One region of the Peribacillus sp. SIMBA_075 genome, then DNA from elsewhere that is predicted to be linked to it. Evidence: riboswitches for the same ligand, from Rfam matches in the RefSeq annotation. Region 1 holds a riboswitch; the other holds the start of a gene.
What was found. A riboswitch is a leader RNA that binds a small molecule or an ion and turns the genes downstream of it on or off. The one in region 1 is predicted to bind cobalamin.
Positions count from the first base shown of each region.

Region 2: linked by a shared signal. The riboswitch ahead of SB775_RS14445 (ribonucleoside-diphosphate reductase subunit alpha) and the one ahead of SB775_RS11310 (energy-coupling factor ABC transporter permease) in region 1 are both predicted to bind cobalamin.

Region 1 is NZ_JAWRYN010000011.1:128,603-136,625, reverse strand. It holds gene SB775_RS11335 (alanine/glycine:cation symporter family protein) at 1-361, shown strand, start outside; gene SB775_RS11330 (YozQ family protein) at 577-798, shown strand; gene SB775_RS11325 (energy-coupling factor ABC transporter ATP-binding protein) at 892-1,737, opposite strand; gene cbiQ (cobalt ECF transporter T component CbiQ) at 1,756-2,478, opposite strand; gene SB775_RS11315 (energy-coupling factor ABC transporter substrate-binding protein) at 2,519-2,830, opposite strand; gene SB775_RS11310 (energy-coupling factor ABC transporter permease) at 2,832-3,575, opposite strand; cobalamin riboswitch at 3,755-3,952, opposite strand; cobalamin riboswitch at 4,155-4,344, shown strand; gene SB775_RS11305 ((2Fe-2S) ferredoxin domain-containing protein) at 4,496-4,864, shown strand; gene cobJ (precorrin-3B C(17)-methyltransferase) at 4,879-6,534, shown strand; gene SB775_RS11295 (sirohydrochlorin chelatase) at 6,553-7,461, shown strand; gene cobK (precorrin-6A reductase) at 7,458-8,023, shown strand, end outside.
Region 2 is NZ_JAWRYN010000017.1:78,611-86,633, forward strand. It holds gene SB775_RS14430 (SulP family inorganic anion transporter) at 1-1,443, shown strand, start outside; gene SB775_RS14435 (hypothetical protein) at 1,529-1,675, shown strand; gene SB775_RS14440 (manganese-dependent inorganic pyrophosphatase) at 1,774-2,703, opposite strand; cobalamin riboswitch at 2,997-3,178, shown strand; gene SB775_RS14445 (ribonucleoside-diphosphate reductase subunit alpha) at 3,318-5,615, shown strand; gene SB775_RS14450 (ribonucleotide-diphosphate reductase subunit beta) at 5,662-6,714, shown strand; gene SB775_RS14455 (flavodoxin domain-containing protein) at 6,704-7,123, shown strand; gene SB775_RS14460 (hypothetical protein) at 7,243-7,407, shown strand; gene SB775_RS14465 (cold-shock protein) at 7,479-7,676, opposite strand; gene SB775_RS14470 (hypothetical protein) at 7,875-8,023, opposite strand, start outside.

The sequences.
Region 1 (8,023 bases):
TTCCATTGTCGGCAACTATTATTATGGAGAGTCGAACATCGGCTTCATCAATGAAAATAAGGCTTGGTTAAACATCTATCGTATCGCAGTAGTAGGGATGGTGATATTCGGTTCGCTTGCCTCACTGAAATTTGTTTGGGGGCTAGCTGACTTGCTGATGGCACTCATGGCCATTATCAACCTGATCGCCATAGCATTACTTGGGAAGATCGCTTTTGCTGCACTGGCGGATTATCAAAAGCAAAAGAAAAGTGGAAAAAATCCTGTTTTCCATGTGAACAATATTAAAGGTTTGAAGAATGTGGAATGTTGGGGAGACCCATCCGATGATGTGGATGTGAATGTGTATAAGGAGAGCTAAGCTCTAATAAAAGCTTACAGGTAGAGCCCTTGAGAAGGGATTTTACTTGTAAGCTTTTTTTGTATGATCAAGTGATTGAAAATAAGGAAAGTCAGGCTTTTTCCTCTTTTTTCTATCATGATTGAATATTGTTTTGTTTTTTACACAAAATACCTTTGTCTTTAGTACTGCTGTCAATCGATGGTTGGACAATTTGAAAACTAGGAGTGAAAACTATGGATAGCAAGCAATCAAAAAATGAATCTTCAGAAATTGCTGGAAGAATATATGATGTCAGTGATTATAAACGGGAAGATGCTGTATCTTCGGGATTGGCTACAACCCACGAACAAGTCTCGGATACTTATGCGGAAGGCGAGATAAAAGCAGTCATTGATGATGTAAATGGAAAGGATATTGAGATTAAAAAAGAAGGATCCGAGGAAGAAGGCAAATGAAGTGATTTTATTTTTTAGGAACAAGAATTATCGACTGAAATTTTAGAAAATATTGATTTAAACCCCTAGCTTTTTAAGCTAGGGGATATCTAATTAATAAATTCTTTCTCTCTCCATTTTTCGAAGTAACTCTTCCTTCGTTCTTGGGACAAGGTCCTTTTCTGCGGGTATCCTTGATTGAAGAAGGGCTTGAAACATTTCAAAAACCCACGGCTTTTCCAGATGTGCTCTCATTAGAATGTCTTCATCAAGAAAAACGGATACAGGGTCCCCTTGGTATATGACCTTCCCATCGTTCATGACAACGACTTCATCAGCCCATTGATAGGCCAAATTAACATCATGGGTTGATAGAATTATCGTTTTGTCAGGATGGTGAATACTGTCCAGCAGAGACATGATCTGTCGGGAGAAATAAGGATCCAATCCAGCGGTAGGCTCGTCCAAGAGCCAGACATCGGGTTCCATGGCTAGTACGCCTGCAATGGCGACACGTTTTTTTTGCCCTAAGCTCAAAAAATGGGTGGGTCTGTCCTTTAATTCCGTTACTTCCGTTTGAGCCATCGCCCATTGTACTTTCTCGCGGACTACGTTTCTTTCCCATCCTAAATTCATCGGTCCAAACGAAATATCCTGTTGCACATTAGCGGAAAAAAGCTGAGAATCAGGATCTTGAAAAACGATCCCGACTTGTTTTCTTAATGATAATAATGCTTTACGGTCATATTTAATTTTCTTGCCCTTATATCTGATGGTTCCTGATGTTGGTTGTAAAAGACCGTTTAAATGGAGGAACAGAGTCGATTTGCCGGCTCCATTATTGCCTAATAATGCAATCTTTTTACCTTGTTGAACCGTTAGTGAAAGATCTTTTATAGCGAACGTTCCATCTGGGAATTGATGGGTGAGGCCCTCTATATTAAAAATATGCTCTTCCATTTTTGAATTGCCTCCAATTTACATATATCCATAAATAAAGATTAAGCTTCCTAGTATGATAATGGCGATCAGCCAATTGCGGGAGGAATAGGTGTAAGTATCATCGATAAATGATAGGTTTTCCTGATATCCTCTTGCATTCATGGCCATCGTCAATTGCGCAGAGCGCTGGAATACTCCCAAAAATAATGATGAGATTAGTAACCCGAGAGAGCGAATGCCTTGCCTTATCGAGCCATATCCAAGTCGTGAAGCTTGTGATAGGTGAATGGCCAAAGCTGTATCTAAAAAAATAAAGATGAAGCGATAGGTCAATTCTATTAAATCGATCAATAAAGACGGCAATTTAAGTTTCCGCAGCACGGATAGAATGACGGTAATGGGTGTTGTTAAGGTTAAGAAATATAAACAGCTTATACTGGCAAATACGACAGTGATCAAATTGATCACTGTACCAATGCTGTCATCGCTGATGAATATTTGCCAGTTTCCGGCTTTCCAAGACCACCATATATTGGATATTGAAGTGGGTTTGCTTGTAAAAGAAAAAAGGATTGTAATTGTACCTGATAATATAAAGAACCCCGGTAGTAAGAGTAATTTCAGATAATAAGAAAGTGGGATTCTTGCCGCAAAAATGATTAAAGCACTCATCACCGTAAAAGTGATGAGCGAAACGGCCATATCCCTTACAGTTAAGGAAAAAAGCAAAAGGGAGAGTGCAAAAATCATTTTTTCCAACGGATGTTCATCCTTTAGCCCATTGAAATAGGCATATTTATCAATGAGTAACATGCTTGGATTCTTCGGGCATGGCTTGTTTGGCTTGCTTATTCCTTTGTCTCATTACGCCAATGAAATATCCAATGAAACCAGCTCCGATTGCAGCTTGCAGCGCAAATAATAAGCTTTCTGTTTCTGCACCTGGTGGCTCCCAAATACTGTTGAACCATGGCTTATATTCCGGATGGATATTTGTGATGGCTTCTTCAGCTTCGCCGTCGGCACCGCCAAATTCCGTTCCTTGTTGGGTGATTAACGGTATGGTAGCAAGAATGACAACCAGGAAAAGCAGCAGTAAACTTTTTTTCATATTAACGGGCCTCCTTAGATAAAACTCGCAGCAATTTCAATTCGCCTAGATTGTATTTTTTTAAGAAATTCATCACAACGACTGTCAATAATCCCTCGCTGATTGCCAAGGGAATTTGGGTCAGGGCAAAAATCCCTGCAAACTTAGTGAATGAGGCCATGAATCCCCCTACCTCGGATGGAAAAGCAAGAGCAAGTTGAACGGAAGTTACCACATAGGTTCCTAAATCTCCAAAAGCAGCTGCCAAGAAAACGGCAAGAGAAAAAGACCACCCCAATTTAGTTGCGCCCTTGAAGACAAAGTAAGAAATGAACGGTCCGCATACTGCCATGGAAAATGCATTGGCCCCTAATGTCGTCAACCCTCCGTGAGCCAGTAATACAGCTTGAAATAACAGTACGATGGAACCCACGACACTCATGGCCAATGGTCCGAATAATATGGAACCCAAACCAACTCCTGTAGGGTGTGAAGAACTTCCCGTAACGGAAGGAATCTTCAGGGCCGATAATATGAATACAAATGCTCCCGATAGGCCGAGTATCATTTTTGTTTCTGGGTTTTCCTTTACTTTGGACCTAATCGACCGGTAACCCAAGATTAAAAATGGAAGGATAATGGCCCACCAGAATATGGCCCATTCAATCGGTAAAAATCCCTCCATAATATGCATGGCCATAGCACGTTTTGGTACAAGAAGCAATAAAATGACAAAATAAAGAATTTTCCAATTGTCTTTTTTCATTCTTTCTCCTTTCAACACTTTTAATTTTTTCTAATCAAGGCTTTTAGAAGAAAAGCGGCGCCCAACATAAAAAGCACTTCTCTAAAAAAGAAAGAAGTGCGTAATGAACAGGAATTCCATAGCATAAACCAACCACGGGCTATTCTGCCTGATCCGCACACCCATCCTCGTAGGCTGAAACAGTTTCACGCTTCATGGCAGGTCTCCTGGCTTTGGTTCATCATCCCATTACATCCTTCCCATCTCATTTGACAGTGGATTAACCTTAAGGCAATAGGACTTCCCTTTACAGTGGCGGGACCGCTCCGGATTTTCACCGGCTTCCCTTTTAAGCTGAATTTCCGAGAAAATTCAACACCATAAAACTTATGTAATTATTTTGAAAAATCTCGTATAGTTTATCATAAAGAAATAATTCCAGCTACACTCTCTTTTTTTTTTTTAGGCTAATAACGCAGAGAAGCGAGGCATGGTGCTGGATTTACCCTATTAAACTTTTCTAAACAGTCGGAATAAACTTTGAATTTTGCTAAAGTTGTTATATGATAGATAAAGTTAGCTAGAAATGTATAATAAAACCAAATATTTCATTTTAAAAGTGCTCTTGTGTGAATTATCAAGGGATAATAGGGAAATCGGTGAAAATCCGATGCAGCCCCCGCTACTGTAAACGCTGATGAAATTGTCGATGACCACTGGCTTAATGCCGGGAAGGGACAAAGTAAAATGAAGCGTAAGCCAGGAAACCTGCTTTTGAAATTGTATGATACTTTTCGGAGGGAAAGGTAGAAGGACTATGACGATTTTGGGAGATTCAGCATATTTGCCGAAGGCTCCTCATTCATATAGTTTTTTTAAAACCTTAACTCTTATGTTAAGGTTTTTTATTTTGCCTTTTCCCTGAACTCAGGAGGAAGAAGATGACTACTTGGAACTTGCAGGGTACTAATACGCATCTGTTGATTTGCAATGGAAGCAGTTGCATGAAAAAAGGCGGGGAAGAAGTAACCCAAGCGATTCGCGATGAAATTACTTCAAAGGGACTGGATATGAAAGTTCATACAACCAGGACACGCTGTAACGGAAGATGTAAGGACGCCTGCGTTGTAATTGAGTATCCCCAAGGGAGATGGTATCGGGTGGATACCCCAGATTACGGTCGGAAGATTGTAAGTAATATCGATGATGGGGAGTTTGTGCCACAGATGATCTACCAATTCAGTGATGGGGAAATGATCCCTAATCCAGATTTTCCTGCTCATACGGGTATTTCAAAGAACAAATCGTAAAAGGAGATGTCTTAATGAGTACTAACGGTAAATTATTCGTCGTGGGCTTTGGGCCAGGGAATTTTGAACACATTACCAAACGTGCTGTCGAAGCCCTTCAAGAAAGTGACTACATCATTGGTTATAAGACTTATGTTGAACTCATTCAGGGACTGCTTACAGATCAAACGATTATTAGTACGGGAATGACTGAAGAAGTATCACGTGCTCAGGAAGCAGTGAAACAAGCGGAGCTGGGAAAGAAAGTGGCTGTAATTTCCAGTGGTGATGCCGGAGTGTACGGGATGGCAGGGCTGGTTTATGAAGTATTGATTGAAAAAGGGTGGAAAGAAGATACTGGAGTGGGCATTGAAGTCATCCCTGGTATTTCTGCAATCAACTCTTGTGCGTCTTTACTTGGGGCACCTGTCATGCACGATTCGTGTACCATCAGCCTCAGTGATCATTTAACGCCTTGGGAACTTATCGCTAAAAGGGTGGAAGCTGCTGCAATGGCTGACTTTGTCATTGCCCTTTATAACCCGCGTAGCGGAAGGCGGACTAGGCAAATTGTAGAAACACAAAAAATTCTCCTTCGCTACCGTTCACCGGATACACCTGTCGGGTTGGTGAAAAGTGCTTATCGCGATCGGCAGGATATTGTCATAACCAATTTGAAAGATATGTTGAATCACGATATTGGAATGTTGACCACCGTCATTATTGGTAATTCATCTACCTTTTTATATGATGACAAAATCATCACACCAAGAGGTTATCAGAGGAAATATACATTGAATTCGGAAAAGCAAACATTGAAGCCGCATCAGCGTCTGCAAAAAGAAGCAGAACCGTGGGCATTAGATCAAGAAGCCGATTCCATGCAAGAAGCCTACGCTGAGCCTGATGGAGGGGTTGGATTACTTACAAAAGCACCAGAAAAGAAGGCGACTTCTTTTGAAATGGCGATGGAAGCCCTGTCTATAGTTAAGGGCCAAACCGTTCAGCAACCCATTAAGCCGTTTGTTCAGCAAAAAATGGAGTCGGTATTCGAACTTGCGGTCAGTCCAGGTGTGGCGAATAAACAATTCACTCCCAAACAAATGATGACACTTGCGGAAGTTGTCGGGGAAAAGGGATCGATGGAATACACGCCAAACCATAAGATCGTTTTAAAGATTCCGACAACGGATCCGGAAGTCATTACGGGGAAATTGCAATCAGCAAACTTTCTGTTATCGCCGATTGGAGATGTACTGACATTAAAAGCCTGTGATTTCTGTGATGGGGAAAAAGCGGAATCCATTCCTTTTGCGGATGAAATACACCGGGTGCTCGGCGGAATGAAAATGCCTAAGGAACTGAACATCGGTTTTAATGGGTGTGGAATGGCTTGTTATAGTGCTGTGATGGATGATATCGGGATTGTCTTCCGAAAAGGGAAGTTCGACTTATTTCTTGGAGCTAAACCGGTTGGAAGAACAGCCCATCCAGGTCAGCTGGTTGCTGAAGGCATTGAACCGGAACAGCTTGTTGAACTGATTACGGACATTGTCGGGGAGTATACGCAAAATGCCCATCCAAATGAGCGGCTTTTTAAATACTTCAAACGTGCAAAAAAGATACAGAGTTTTTCTTATCAGGACATTGCTCCCAAAATAAACATAGAGCCTGCGCCTTGTGAAGACTAATCAAGAGGGGGAAAGTAAATGAAAGCAGTTTTGTTCGTAGGACATGGAAGCCGCTTGGCTTCAGGAAACGAAGAAGTCCTTCATTTTATTAAAAATATGATTCCGGCAATGGATGACGGCTTTTTGGTAGAAACGTGCTTCTTGGAGTTTGCGGCACCGAATATATCTAAAGGCATTGATAATTGTGTAAAACGAGGAGCTACGGAAGTTATCGTCATACCAATCATTCTGTTGCATGCAGGACATTCGAAATTACATATCCCGGCTGAAATAGAGGATGGGAAAACCAAGTATCCAGAAGTGAAATTCACATATGGTCAAACGATCGGGGTCCACCATGATGTATTGACGATCCTGACAGATCGTCTTGAGGAAGTTGGTTTCGATACATCCTCAAAACAGCCTGAGACAGCAATTTTGCTAATCGGCCGAGGCGGCAGTGACGCTGATGCAAATAGTGATATATATAAAATTTCACGATTATTATGGGAAAAATTAAACGTGAAATGGGTCGAAAGTGCCTTCATGGGTGTAACGGACCCGCACGTGGATGAAGCCATTGATCGATGCATCCGCTTAGGGGCAAAAAAAATAGTGATGCTGCCATATTTCCTTTTCACGGGTGTGTTAATGGAAAGAATGGAAGATATGCTGAAAGGCTATCAAGAGCAATATCGTGATCGAGAATTTATTTTGGCGAAGTATTTTGGGTATCATCCAACCTTACAGAACATTTTGCAAGAACGTGTAATTGAAGCTAGCGAAGGCAGATCAAGTGGGGCGCGTGATCTGGAAAACTATCGTAAACATGTCGAGGAACATGGACATGCCCACCATCACCACCATCATGACCATGATCACGACCACGACCACGATCACGACCATGATCACGATCACGATGAGCAAGTAGTGGGGACATCAAAATGATTTTGTTCTTGGCAGGTACAAGTGATGCAAGGGAATTAGCGATTGAGATGAAGCAGGTGGGATTCGAGGTTTTGGCAACTGTTGTAACCGCGTCGGCGGCGAAGAGTTTGCAAGATGAAGGGATATCCACCCGTATTGGCCGATTAACTGCAGAGGATATGACATCCTTAATCTCTGAAAAAGGTTTTCAGGCTGTAGTTGATGCAAGTCACCCATTTGCCGAAGAAGCATCCAAAAACGCCCTTAACGGAGCAAAGGCAGCAAATGTTCCATATATTCGTTATGAGCGTGAAAGTCAACGGTTTCAGAATGATAAATTGATAGTTGTCCGTGATTATGAGGAAGCTGCCAAGCTTGCCGCTGCCAAAAGGGGAGTCATCATGCTTACGACCGGAAGTAAAACCCTAGCTGTATTCGCAAAAGAATTGCTAGGTCTCGAGAATACCAGAGTCATAGCAAGAATGCTGCCACGCATGGACAATATGGAAAAATGTGCACAGCTGGGCATTGAACAAAAGAATATCGTTGCGATTCAAGGTCCATTTTCCAAAGAATTAAATAA
Region 2 (8,023 bases), on a different contig from region 1:
TACAAACAGGAATGGTTCGGGAACGTACGGGGGGATGTTCTTTCCGGAATTGTCGTTGCCTTGGCATTGATTCCAGAGGCGATTGCCTTTTCGATCATTGCTGGTGTTGACCCAATGGTAGGTCTATATGCCTCATTCTGCATTGCCATCGCCATCTCATTTTTCGGCGGAAGGCCGGGAATGATATCGGCTGCCACTGGAGCAATGGCACTCGTAATGGTCGATCTTGTTAAAGATCACGGCTTGAACTATTTACTTGCTGCAACTATATTGACTGGTTTGCTGCAAATTTTACTAGGGGTTTTAAAAATCGGGAAATTAATGAAGTTCATCCCGAAGCCGGTCATGACTGGTTTTGTGAATTCTCTAGCCATCTTGATTTTCACGGCACAGCTTACCCATTTCGTGGGCGAATCATGGATCATGTATCTCATGACAGCCATTTCATTAGCTATCATTTATCTTTTTCCGCTGATCACGAAAGTCATACCTTCACCACTTGTCGCCATCATATTCATGACAATCGTTGCAGTTACCACGGGAGCTACGGTGCGTACGGTTGGGGATATGGGGCAATTGACTGAAGCCCTTCCGATGTTCATGCTTCCAGACATCCCTTTGACCTTCGAAACTTTGGCGATCATTTTCCCTTATTCCATAGCCCTTGCGTTTGTCGGGTTGCTTGAATCATTATTGACCGCTCAAATAGTCGATGAGATGACTGACACGGACAGTAATAAAAATAAGGAAGCCAAAGGCCAAGGAATTTCGAATATCATTGCCGGATGTTTTGGCGGAATGGCAGGATGTGCGATGATCGGCCAATCCGGTATCAACATTAAATCGGGAGGAAGGGGCCGGCTTTCCACTTTTGTAGCTGGCGCATTTCTTATGGTATTAATCGTGGTATTGAATGATGTCCTTGTTAAAATACCGATGGCTGCCCTTGTCGCAGTCATGATCATGGTTTCAATCGGGACCTTTGACTGGTCTTCCCTAAAGCGGCTCACTAAAGCTCCAAAGACGGATGCAGCAGTGATGATCGTGACGGTCCTCATTGTTCTTTATACACATGACTTATCTAAAGGGGTATTTGCTGGAGTGCTCTTGAGCATGATTTTCTTCTCGGCTAAAATTTCTAAAGTGGCTGTTGAGAAAACGGAAGACATCCATGCTAAGAAAATCATTTATCGTATCAGCGGACAAATATTTTTCGCTTCGGTTCAGGACTTTGTTTCTAAGTTCGATTTCAAGGAAAAAGCCGAAACGGTCATCATCGATTTTTCCCATTCTAAAATATGGGATGCTTCTGCAGTCGGTGCTGTTGATACGGTTGTCCTTAAATATCAGTTTCAGGGTACACCTGTCCAGGTGCAAGGCCTGGACGAGGAGAGTTCGTTATTGCTTGAAAAACTCGCCACCTCAGAAAGTAAAATATCTTGAAAAAGTATAATTCTGCTGAATAGAAACTTTTCAAACCGACAAAATAGATAACATGAAATATTTCCTTTTGAAAGGAGCGAAAAGCATGACATCCGATCAGGATTATACAGCAGCGAATCTGTCACCAGATTTATTGAATGAACTGAAAAGCTTTGAAAGCAAACTTGGCGAGGAAGCCAATAAAGAACTGATTGTCATCGCCTATGAAAAAGAAAAGGAAACCTTAAATTAAAAAAAAAGACTCAAACACCTTTAAATGGATGGTTGAGTCTTTTTTTGATGTACAGAAAAGGGGGCCCAAAGTATTGAATGGGCACCCCTTTTCCAATATTATTTACTGAATACGTCCGTTAAAACCGGAACGATTTGTTTTTTACGCGATACAACGCCCTCTAAGACGGCAATGTTATTGTTTAATGAAACGTCATATGCCTTTTCCACTGCATCAGCCGCTTTTCCAAGAGCCAAGGCCACAGAATCATTGGTCAAGATATCCGTTACGACGAATAGGAATAAATCCAATTCCTTCACAGCGATGACCGATTCAATGGCTGCTTCTATTTCAGCTTGCTTAGCAAGAACTTCGTTCGGATCTACAGCATTGACCTGAGCTATCTCAACTTTAGCCATTCCCATGGAGAATTCTTTTGCATCAAGAGTGATTAACTGGGCAATCGTCTTGTCGCTCAAGTCAGCTCCCGCCTTCAACATTTCCAAGCCATATGTTTCAGCGTTTACTCCCGCAATATCAGCCAGTTCCATAGCTGCTGCAACGTCTTGCTCTGTGCATGTCGGGGATTTGAACAATAAAGAATCGGAAATTATGGCAGATAGCATAAGTCCGGCGATCGCTTTAGGGACTTCAATGCCGTTTTCTTTATAGATTTTATTTAAAATCGTTGCCGTACAGCCAACTGGCTCCGCACGGTAATATAAAGGATCGCTTGTTTCAAAGTTAGCGATACGGTGATGGTCGATAACTTCCAACACACGGACTTGGTCAATATCTTCTGCACTTTGCTGGCGTTCGTTGTGGTCGACCAGAATCACGCCATCCGCTTCCCCTGCCACTTTTTCCACAAGGCGGGGAGCTTCGAATTTGAATTGGTCCAACGCATATTGAGTTTCACCATTCACTTCACCCAGACGAACTGGTTCAGCGTTGATACCTAGTTGCTTTTTAAGATCTGCATAAGCGATTGCTGAACAGATTGTGTCTGTATCCGGGTTTTTATGTCCAAAAACTAATACTTTTTCCAAGATTTTAACCCCTTTTTCATAAATATTTTTCCGCGAATCCCCTCATCGCAATAAGGGAGACCCACCTTTACTATACACTTTATTTTAACACAAAATCCCGTAAATTCAGTGCTCGAATTACCCATTCCCCAATAAAATCTTTCATTCTCAATCCCTCTACCTTCACTTTGTCAATAGATAAGGGTTGGTTTTTCTCAAATATATTAGTTGAATTATCATCGTATATGGCTTACGATAATATAAGCAGAAATACTAGATATTGATTACACAAACAATACTAATAACTATATATAGAATATTTTATAATCCAAGGTGCCAGTGATGGCTGAAAAGGGAATCCGGTGTAAACCCGGAACTGTCCCCGCAACTGTAAATGTGACGAAATGAGAAACCACTGTATAGCTCTCTCTATACGGGAAGGACTCAAAGTAGGATGATCATGAGTCAGGAGACCTGCCTTGATTTTTTCATGTTTCTTATTCTTCGGGGATTGAGATGATGAAACGATAGTATAATGGCTATTTTTTCATGGTTCCTTTATTCTATCGTTTGATTCGCTCAATCCATTTGGGCGGTTTTTTTATTTTAGCGGAAGTTTACAAGGAGGATTATTAATGACTCAAACATATAACTCTACCATAAGCGAAAATGACACCGAAACGAATTCAATCCAGCTTGAGATGTTATCAAAGGAATTCGAAGGCCGTCTCGATATGGAAAAGTTCAAAAAGCGTTTTATAAAATGGCTTGATCGCAAAAGTGACTCAACCGATGAACAGGCATCAAAAAAACTGATTCAGCTCGCTCTTGAAAGTGTGGATATAGATGCTCCCGATTGGACGTTCGTTGCTGCAGCAGAACTATTGAATACGATGTATAGGGATGCACAGGCAAATCGAGGTTATGAAGGCATGAGTTATGGCCCATTCTATGAACTGATCACGGAACTCTCGCAACTTTCAGAAGGCCAGCGTTATCCCATTTATAAATCAGAACTGCTAGCTTCTTATACGAAAGCGGAAATTGAGGAATTGGGTTCGGTGATCGACCCGGAAAAGGATAAATTATTTTCTTACATAGGCATTTACTTATTAAACGATCGCTACCTAGCCCGCCCAAAAAAAGACAAGGTCTACGAACTGCCTCAAGAGCGCTTCATGATCATCGCGATGGAAATCATGCGAATGGAAAAAACGGAGCATCGTCTTCAACTAATAAAAGAAGCTTACTGGGCTATGTCCAACCTTTATATGACTGTTGCGACGCCTACTCTATCCAATGCAGGTAAAACGCATGGACAGTTAAGCTCTTGTTTTATCGACGCAATTGAGGATTCCATTGACGGCATCTATCTATCTAACTACGATGCTGCAAAAGTATCAAAATTCGGCGGCGGTGTAGGTCTTTACGTTGGTAAGATTCGTTCGCTTGGTTCTGATATCCGAGGTTTCTCTGGAAACAGTTCCGGCACGACTCCCTGGATCCGGCTATTCAACCAGACAGCTGTCAGTGTCGATCAATTGGGGCAACGTAAAGGTGCCATCGCGATTTACTTGGATGCCTGGCATAAAGATATTATGAGCTTTCTTGATTTGAAGACCCAAAACGGGGATGACAGATTAAAAGCCCATGATATTTTTACAGGTGTATGTATTCCTGATTTGTTCATGGAGGCTGTACGCGACAGAAAAGAATGGTATCTTTTCGATCCGCATACCATCAAACAAACCCTTGGATTCTCACTTGAAGATCTTTATGACGAGAAGAAAGGCGAAGGAAGCTTCAGGAATCATTATGCACTTGCTGTCGAGGCCGCAGAAAACGGTACACTTCCAAACTATAGCTTTGAAAAAATCAATGCGATGGACATCATGAAAAGCATCATGATTTCTCAATTAGAAGAAGGCGTACCATATATGTTCTACCGCGATGAAGTGAACCGGAAGAATCCGAATAAACATAAAGGCATGATTTATTGTTCTAACCTTTGTACGGAGATTGCTCAAAACTTAAGCCCTTCGACGATCACGGATGAATATGAAACAGAAGATGGAGATGTCGTTGTGGTCCGTAAAAGCGGCGATTTCGTTGTCTGCAACCTATCATCCATTAACTTGCCCCGTGCGGTGAGCAGCGATGTTTTGGAGAGGTTAATTCCCATTCAGATCCGGATGCTGGATAACGTCATTGATGTCAATAATCTTCCGGTCAAGCAAGCATCCATCTCGAACAAACGTTACCGGGCAATTGGTCTAGGAACGTTTGGATGGCATCATTTACTTGCCACTCAGAATATTTATTGGGAATCGGATGAGGCTGTTCACTATGCCGATGCTTTATACGAAAAGATCGCTTACTTAACAATCAAAGCATCCAACGAGTTGGCCAAGGAAAAGGGATCATACCCATATTTCGAAGGATCCGATTGGCATACAGGGGAATATTTCGAACTTCGTGACTATACAGATCAAAAATGGATGGATTTAAAAGCAGATGTGCAGGAGCACGGTACCCGTAATGGATATTTAATGGCTATTGCCCCCAATTCATCGACTGCTAAAATCGGTAATTCAACGGATGGAATCGATCCTTTGTATGAAATTGAATTTTACGAGGAAAAGAAAAACTTCAAATTCAAGGTGACCGCACCAGGATTGACGCCAAATACGTATGAATATTATAAAAAGACCCGCTTTAATTTGGACCAACTGGAGAGCATCAGGCAAAATGCAGCCCGCCAACGCCATATTGACCAAGCAATCAGCTTTAATCTGTATGTACACAACACAATCAAAGCGAAGGTCCTATTGGATATCCATTTAACGGCGTGGGAATCCGGGTTGAAATCAACGTATTATGTTCGTTCGACTTCTTCCGAATATGACAATGCCTGCGAAAGCTGTTCTAGTTAACGACGATCAAACCCTTAGTAATCTATTCTTAAAGGAGTTTTCACGAATGACCAATCATATAAAAAAGATCCGGATGCTGGAACCAACGCATCCAACTAAAGCGACCGGTGTTTTCAAAGGAGAAGCTTCAGGCTTTCTCCTTTGGAACGATATTCAGTATGAGAAATTCTATGATACCTATACACAGCTCATCAATAACTTTTGGAAGCCTTCAAGCGTGAACATGATTCAGGATAAAAAGCAGTGGGGAGAATTGGACGAAGATATCCAGGACGCTTTTCTTGATATCCTTACGATGATTGCTGGAATGGACAGTCTACAAACGCCTACTTTAGTAGAAATCCTTCGGTATATAAAGGATCCTGCGGCAAAAGCTATCCTGGCAAACATGGCCCAGCAGGAATCCATCCATAATGAATCCTATTCCTATATCCTTGCTTCCCTGATACCGGTAGGCAAGCAAAAACAGCTTTTCGACCGCATTAAAGAACATCCGGAAGTGATTAAGCGTAATCAACCGATCGTGGATGCCTATCAAAAGTTTGTGGACGATCCAAGCCCTCAGCATTTATTCGAGGCACTGATCCATTCAACGAACCTCGAAGGGATTTATTTCTATCTGGCTTTCGCCTTCTATTATAATTTAGGACGCCAGAACCTTATGACCGGCTCGGCGACGATGATATCCTATATCCATCGCGATGAAATGGTCCATTTCGATTTCATTGGAATGCTCGTTCAAATCTTGATGTATGAATATCCAGAGTTAAATAATGAAGAAAACACGAAATTCATCTATAAAACGATTGAAAAAGCCGTCGAACTCGAAAAGGAATGGTCTGAGTATATGCTTGAAGATATCCAAACCAAAGCCGACCTCGATTTGGAAGAGTTCAATGAATACATCGAATATATCGCCAACAAACGGCTTCGCATGCTAGGCCTTGAAAACTTGTATAAAGAGTATAGTGAAAACCCGATGCCTTGGATCAAAACGTTCGATGATGAATCCATCGGCCTTACCAAAACCGATTTCTTCGAACAGAAGTCAAGGACCTACAGTCAAGTAAATGCCAGCAATGGATTCGATGAGCTATAAAGTTGCCATTGTCTATCATTCTGCCGGAGGAAATACAAAAGCTCTTGCTGAAGCCATCGCTTCCCTATTACCTGGAGCTGGACTATATCAACTGCATGAATTCGATTTAGGTACATTGCCCGATTACGATGCATTGATCGTCGGTACCTATACATGGGGAAATGGGGAGCTTCCTGCCAAATCAGCAGCCCTTTACAAAGAACTGGAACAGTTGCCTATTGCTCATCTGAAAACGGGAGTCTTCGGCACTGGTGAAACCAACTATAATCATTTTTGTGGAGCGGTCGATCATTTCCGGGACATGTTATTCGCCAAAAGCCAGTTATTGGTGACATTGAAGATAGAACAGATGTATCAAGAATCAGACTTGCCCAGACTTCAAAAGTTCGCCTCGCTATTCCAGAACTGACTAAAAGGTGATATGCGTTTTCGCATATCACCTTTTAGTATTTTTTTAAAAATTTGTCTCCCTATATCATAGCAGCGGTAAGCATGAAGTATAATGGAATAAAAAGGGGATAATATCCAATGACTGAAAATTTAACCCAGTTCCTGCCTATCCTGTTTATGCTAGTGCTTGTCGTATTCGTTATATTCATCGTTTTTTACCTGGCAGGGCATTTTAATCGTTCTAAACGGATCGAGGAAAAATTGGACAAAGCATTAAGGGAAATGGCCGAAAAAAAAGAATAATAAACGTGGTTTCCCTTACAGGGGAAAATAAAAAGACTCCAGTATCGGAGTCTTTTTTTATATGTGTTCAATTATTTTTGAACGTTAGCTGCTTGTGGTCCACGAGCGCCTTGCTCGATTTCGAAAGAAACTTCTTGGCCTTCTTCAAGAGTTTTGAAGCCTTCGCCTTGGATAGCTGAGAAATGTACGAATACATCGTCTTGGCCTTCAACTTCGATGAAACCGAAACCTTTTTCTGCGTTAAACCATTTTACTTTACCTTGTACCATGATAGTTCCTCCTGTGTTTGGAAAAATCCATTTTATTACTATTTTTGGTTCTGGATAATGTTTCAAGAGGAATCCTATAACAGTAAATCCTTCTATCAAACTTATTCCGAACAAAAATAATTACTCATATTATATCATGGAAAATCCAAAAAAAACAAGATTATCGCAGTAATTCCACCGACAAATTATCCTAAAATTCTACATTTTCCGCTTCTTGCTTTGACGGAAACCTTCGTCCAATAAGTAGCGCTCCGCCTCTACTGGACTCTCGAAACACTCCTCAAGATTCGAGCCTGAATACACGTTCCAAAGCTGATCTTCCCTTTCAAGTGAAAGCTCTTGCTTTT